Youhaiella tibetensis: one gene and its partner. The protein of the gene in region 2 interacts with the protein of the main gene of each other region in a pairwise test. Links are inferred from orthologs where the notes say so. Each region holds a gene or a part of one and is shown on either strand. Other genes may lie near its edges.

Evidence for each region.
Region 1: the proteins of ybgC (region 2) and FNA67_RS08705 interact in binary tests that used the Escherichia coli proteins (3 or more experiments, as listed by UniProt). The link is inferred for Youhaiella tibetensis from one-to-one orthologs.

Annotation. Positions count from the first base shown.
Region 1 is NZ_CP041690.1:1,814,850-1,818,054, forward strand. The notes cover bases 6-2,895. They hold FNA67_RS08705 (acyl carrier protein), read left to right. Parts: upstream 6-1,277; coding sequence 1,278-1,514; downstream 1,515-2,895. Other genes in these bases: fabD (ACP S-malonyltransferase), read left to right, coding at 6-324; fabG (3-oxoacyl-[acyl-carrier-protein] reductase), read left to right, coding at 342-1,079; fabF (beta-ketoacyl-ACP synthase II), read left to right, coding at 1,544-2,806; FNA67_RS08715 (AraC family transcriptional regulator), read right to left, coding at 2,809-2,895. Also shown: more of fabD, read left to right, coding at 1-5; more of FNA67_RS08715, read right to left, coding at 2,896-3,205. UniProt on the Escherichia coli protein: Carrier of the growing fatty acid chain in fatty acid biosynthesis.
Region 2 is NZ_CP041690.1:3,667,272-3,670,586, forward strand. What follows is about bases 219-3,218. They hold ybgC (tol-pal system-associated acyl-CoA thioesterase), read right to left. Parts: upstream 1,917-3,218; coding sequence 1,521-1,916; downstream 219-1,520. Other genes in these bases: tolR (protein TolR), read right to left, coding at 219-504; tolQ (protein TolQ), read right to left, coding at 575-1,276; FNA67_RS17955 (rhomboid family intramembrane serine protease), read right to left, coding at 1,913-2,446; ruvB (Holliday junction branch migration DNA helicase RuvB), read right to left, coding at 2,443-3,218. In the rest of the region: FNA67_RS22415 (cell envelope integrity TolA family protein), read right to left, coding at 1-116; more of tolR, read right to left, coding at 121-218; more of ruvB, read right to left, coding at 3,219-3,315.

The DNA of each region.
Region 1 (3,205 bases), 1.9 Mb from region 2 along the record:
CCGGCGGCCTCGGTGATGGCCGAAGCGCTGGCTGCCGTCGACATGAAGGCGCCCGTCGTGCCCGTGGTTTCCAACGTCATAGCCCGCCCGCTCCTCGACCCGGCCGAAATCGCCGAGCGACTGGTCGAGCAGGTTACGGGCCGCGTGCGCTGGACCGAAAGCGTTGCCTGGCTCACAGGCGAAGGTGGCGTCACCCAGCTCTATGAACTGGGCACGGGCAAGGTGCTGACCGGCCTCGCCAAGCGCATCAACGCGGATGCGTCGGCCACCGCGCTCAACACGCCCGCCGATATCGACGCCTTCGTCGCTTCACTCAACGCCTGAACAAGAGGACCACACCGATGTTCGACCTTACCGGCAAGCGCGCCCTCGTTACCGGCGCCAGCGGCGGCATCGGCCGCGAAATCGCCAAGGCCCTGGCCAAGGCCGGCGCCACCGTGGCCCTGAGCGGCACGCGCGTCGAAGCGCTTGAGGCCGTGGCCGCCGAGATCGGCGCCGGCTCGCCGATCCTGCCCTGCAACCTTTCGGACCTTGCCGCCGTCGACCAGCTCGTGCCCCAGGCCGAGGCGGCCATGGGCGGGCTCGACATCCTCATCAACAATGCCGGCGTCACCCGCGACAACCTCTTCATGCGCATGAAGGATGAAGAGTGGGACCAGGTGATTGCGGTCAACCTCACCGCCGCCTTCCATCTCAATCGCGCCGTGCTGCGCGGGATGATGAAGCAGCGTTTCGGACGCATCATCGGCATTTCTTCGGTCGTCGGCGTGGTCGGCAACCCGGGGCAGGGCAACTACGCCGCCTCCAAGGCCGGCCTGATCGGCATGAACAAGGCGCTGGCCTACGAGGTCGCGTCGCGCAACATCACCGTCAATTCGATTGCACCCGGTTTCATCGCCTCGGCGATGACCGACGAGCTCAACGACAAGCAACGCGAGAGCATCCTTGCCAAGGTTCCCGCGGGGCGTCTGGGAACCGCCGAGGAAGTGGCCGCGAGCGCAGTATTCCTCGCCAGCGACGCTGCCGGGTACATCACCGGACACACCCTGAACGTGAACGGCGGCATGGTAATGCTTTAAGCCCGGGAAAAGCGCGGTTTCCGCTATTGGCCAAAGGTCGCAAAGTGTGTTAGGTCGCCGCTTGATTGCGCACTGGAAGCCCAGTTTTGGCGCTTTCATCTGAACGCAGTCCGCTTACACTGCGCCTTGCCCCGGTACGATCGGGTATAGCGCTGGCAGAATGAACGAAACCTTTTTTGGTAACTAAGGAAGTCAAGCATGAGCGATATCGCTGATCGCGTCCGCAAAATCGTCGTCGAGCACCTCAACGTCGATCCGGAGAAGGTCGTGGAAAAGGCCAGCTTCATCGACGATCTGGGCGCCGATTCGCTCGATCAGGTCGAGCTGGTGATGGCCTTCGAGGAAGAGTTCTCGGTCGAGATCCCGGATGACGCCGCCGAATCCATCCAGACGTTCGGCGATGCCGTTTCCTTCCTGACCAAGGCCGTCGGTTAATCCAGCCGAGCGGTCACAGTCTGATGGAATTGCGCCGCGTTGTTGTCACTGGAATGGGCATCGTCTCCCCGCTCGGCGTGGGTGTCGAAACCGTCTGGTCCAACATTCTTGCCTCAAAGAGTGGCGCAAAGCGCGTCGACGACTTCGATGTGGAGGACCTGGCCTGCCAGGTCGCCGGCCGCATTCCATTGGGCAGCTATTCCGAGGGCAAGTACAACCCGGATGACTGGCTGGAGGTGAAGGAGCAACGCAAGGTTGACCCCTTCATCGTCTACGGCATCGCCGCCTCGGACCAGGCGATCAAGGATTCCGGGATCGACCTCTCCACCACCGAAAAGCAGGAACGTTCCGGCGTCCTCATCGGTTCGGGCATCGGCGGCATCGGCGGCATCTACGAAGCCTCCATCACGCTGGCCGAAAAGGGCCCGCGCCGCATTAGCCCCTTCTTCATTCCCGGACGGCTCATCAACCTGGTCTCCGGCCAGGTGTCGATCCGTCATGGCCTGAAGGGGCCGAACCACTCGGTGGTCACCGCTTGCTCCACCGGCTCGCACGCAATCGGCGACGCCGCCCGTCTCATCGCCCTGGGCGATGCCGATGTGATGGTCGCCGGTGGCGCGGAATCCCCGGTCAACCGGCTCTCGTTTGCCGGCTTCTGCGCGGTTCGCGCCCTGACGACCGGCTTCAACGACGCCCCCGAAAAGGCCTCGCGCCCCTACGACAAGGATCGCGACGGGTTCCTGATGGGTGAGGGCGCAGGGATCGTCGTGCTCGAGGAATACGAGCAGGCCAAAGCCCGCGGCGCCAAGATCTACGGCGAAGTCGTCGGCTACGGTCTTTCCGGCGACGCGCACCACATCACGGCGCCCGCAGAGGACGGCAACGGCGGCTACCGCTCCATGCAGGCCGCGATCAAGCGCGCCGGCATCACCCCTTCCGAGATCGACTACATCAACGCCCACGGCACCTCGACGCCCCTGGGCGACGAGATCGAGCTCGGTGCGGTGACACGCCTTCTGGGCAACCACGCCGCAGATGTCCTGATGTCTTCGACCAAGTCCGCCGTCGGTCACCTGCTCGGTGCCGCCGGCGCGGTGGAAGCGATCTTCTCGCTTTTGGCCATGCGCGACAACGTGGCGCCGCCCACGCTCAACCTCGACAATCCATCCGTCGAGACCGAGATCAATCTCGTGCCGCACACCCCGGTCAAGAAAGAAATCAACGTCGCGCTTTCGAACTCCTTCGGGTTCGGCGGCACCAATGCCACGCTGGTCTTCCGCAAGCTCGCCTGACCTCAGTAGGCCGCACTCGGCTCGGACTGCGCGACGTCCCGCTTCGGCGGGGCGCCGAACATGCGGGCATATTCCCGGCTGAACTGGGACGCGCTTTCATACCCCACTTCATAGGCCGCGCCCGCCACGTTCGTGGCACTGCTCTGCATGAGCCGGCGCGCCTCGAGCAGGCGTAGCTGCTTCTGATACTGGAGCGGCGTCATCGCCGTCAGGTCCTTGAAGTGCTTGTGGAACGCCGAAGGGCTCATGCCCGCTGCCTCGGCCAGTTCTTCGACACGGACGGCGCGGGCAAAGTTCTGGCGCAAGAGGCGCAAGGCGTCGGTGATGCGTCGTGCGTGGCTGTCGCGCGCCGCCACCCGGGAAAGCTCCGCAGCGTGCGGACCGGTCATCAGCCAATAG
Region 2 (3,315 bases):
ACCGCGATCGAGTCGACAGCTTCCGGACGCAACTCCTTGGCCCCGCTCAGTCCGAACAGGACCAGAGCGAGGAGGGCTGCGTGCGAAACTGCCGAGACCGCTACGCCGACCTTCATCGGATCACTGCCCCGTCGGCGCCTGTTCCGTGATGAGGCCGATATGGGTGTATCCGGCGCCCGAAAGCGCTCCCATGACCTTCATCACCGAACCGTAATTGGCCTGCATGTCGCCGCGCACATAGATGCGCTGCTCGAGCCCCTCGGTGGCCTGGGTGGCGAGGCGCGCCGTCAGTTCCTCGAACGGCACCGCGTCCTCCCCGATATAGGTGGCCCCATCGGTGGTCACCGTCACGGTCACCGGCTTGCTGTCGGTGTTCAGCTCCTTGGCCTGCGTCTTGGGCAGGTCGATGGGCACGCCCACCGTCATCAGCGGGGCGGCCACCATGAACACGATCAGCAGCACCAGCATCACGTCGACCATCGGCGTGACGTTGATGTCGCTCATCGGCCGGTTGCCGCTTCTGCGTCTGCCGCGCCGGCTGCCGCCGCCGCTGCCGCCAACTGCCATCCCCATCTTACTTGCCCCTGGCTTCGAGCTGACGCGAGAGGATGGTGGAGAATTCGTCGGCGAAGCCTTCGAGGCGCCCGGTCATCTTGTTGGCGTCGCTCGAAAGCTTGTTGTAGGCGATAACCGCCGGGATGGCGGCGACGAGGCCCAGCGCGGTCGCGAACAGCGCCTCGGCGATGCCGGGCGCCACGACGGCCAGGTTCGTGCTCTTGGAGGCGGCAATGGAGGTAAAGGCGTTCATGATGCCCCATACCGTACCAAAAAGGCCAACGAAGGGCGCCGCCGAGCCGACGGTGGCCAAAAAGCCGAGATTCTTTTCCAGCACGTCGCTTTCGCGGTTGATGGCGACGTCGAGCACCTTGTCGAGGCGCGCCTGCATGCCGATGAAGGAGGCCGCGTTCTGCTCGTGGCTGCGCTTCCACTCCTTCATGGCCGCTACGAACACCGCGCCGAAGCCGGGGCTCGGGCGGTCGGACTGGGCCTGGTAGAGCTCCTCGAGCGACTGGCCCGACCAGAAGACCCGCTCGAACCGCCCCATCTCGCGCCGGTAGCGCCCGTAGAGCATCGACTTGTCAACGATGATCGCCCAGCACCAGATCGATGCGGCCAATAGGGCCAGCATCACGAACTTGACGATCCAGTCGGCTTGTACAAACAGACCCCAGATAGAAATGTCGGAGTGCGTGGCTACAGCCCCGACCGCGTCCATGGCTTCCATGAATTGTCCTTTCGGCTCGGTCTTTATGCACTCAACCGGCCCTTGCTGCGGTCCGATGGGGTCGAAATGCGTCAAATTTAAGAGAAAAGCCCCGGCATTCCGGACCTTTGCCGGAGCCTTCATCCATTGCCGCAATTATGGTCAAGGATCGGTTAACAAGCCCCCAAGATGCAGCGGCAGCTTCCCTGCCATGGCGGCGGGAGCGCCGCAACCGTTTCACGCAGCCTTGAGGGGCTCAGGCCCTGAGCGCGGCGAGCATCGTCCGCGGCAGGCGCGCCGCGCCGCCGCCCACCTTGATCGCCACCACCTGGACGCTCGCGCGCGTCAGCACCACGCCGTCGCGCCGGATGGTCTGCTCGAGCAGCAGCCGCGCCCCCGAAAAGCTGGCGACCGCCGTCTCGACCTCGAGCAGGTCATCGATATGGGCCGCTCCCTCGAACTCGATCTGCATCGCGCGCACGGCAAAGGCGATCCCCTCGCCGGCCAGTTCGGCGTGGTGGATGCCCATGTCCCGCAGGAATTCGGTGCGCCCGCGTTCGAAGAACTTGAGGTAGGAAGCGTGGTAGACATTGCCCGAAAAGTCCGTGTCCTCGTAGTAGACACGCACGTTCATGCGGTGCGCCTGGCTCATTGCGGGGCCTTTCCAAGCAGTCCGATCGCGCCGCCCACGAGGAGCGGCGGCCCGTGGATATCGCGATTGGCGATGAGCACCAAGCCTCCACCGAAACAGGCCAGCGGAAAGATGAACCGGGCGAGGACCGGCACTGCCCTGCGCCGCGCCTGCCAGCTCGCCAGCGCCCCGATGAGCCCGCACACGGCCACCGAATTGCCGGCCCCGATGGGCTGCCAGAAGATTCCGGCGATCTCGCCGGAAAGGCCGCCGATCACATAGGCAGCGACCCAGATCCAGCGGCCGAGCACCAGCTCAACGAAGGTCCCCGCGATGGCAAGGGCGGTGAAATTGAAGACGATCTGGCGCGCCCCCTCGTCATGGACGAGCCAGGCGGTGACGAACCGCCAGGCCTCGCCATCCGCCACCATCGAGGGTTGCCGGCGCAGCGCCGGCACCACGCCCGGCCAGGCGAACTGGGCGGCTGTCACCAGCGTGGTGAGAACGAAGACCGAGACGGTCAGCCAGGGAAACCGCCCTGCCGCCCTCATGGCTCTCCTTCCGGCTCTTCGAAAAGGTTGGCCTGGATGCCCACGAACCCCTGCGGCACCGACACACCAAGGTGCTGGAAGGCCAGCGCGGTCAGCATGCGCCCGCGCGGCGTGCGCTGGATGAAACCCTGCTGGATGAGATAGGGCTCCACGATCTCCTCGATGGCGTCGCGCGGCTCGGAAAGCGCCGCCGCGATGGTCTCGATACCCACCGGCCCGCCGCCATAGAACTGGGCTATGGTGTTGAGATAGCGCCGGTCGAGCTGGTCGAGCCCGCGCGCGTCGACATCGAGGCGCAGCAAGGCCTTGTCGGCCACCGAGCGCGTGATCTCGCGGGCATTGTCGACCAGCGCGAAATCGACCACGCGCCGCAGCAGGCGCCCGGCGATGCGCGGGGTGCCGCGCGAGCGGCGCGCGATTTCCATCGCCCCGTCCGGCGCCATGCCGATCCCCATCAGCCGCGCGCCGCGCTCGACGATCAGCACCAGTTCCTCGGGCGTATAGAAATTGAGCCGGATCGGAATGCCGAAACGGTCACGCAGCGGCGTGGTCAGCAGCCCCGCGCGGGTGGTGGCGCCCACCAGCGTGAACTTGGCCAGGTCGATCCGCACCGAGCGGGCCGCCGGCCCCTCCCCGATGATGAGATCGAGCTGGAAATCCTCCATGGCCGGATAGAGGATTTCCTCGACCGCCGGGTTGAGCCGGTGGATCTCGTCGATGAAGAGCACGTCGCGCTCTTCGAGATTGGTGAGAAGCGCGGCCAGGTCCCCCGCCTTGGCGATGACCGGACCCGAGGTCGCGCGGAACCCCACGCCGAGCTCGCGCGCCACGATCTGGGCCAGCGTGGTCTTGCCCAGGCCCGGAGGCCC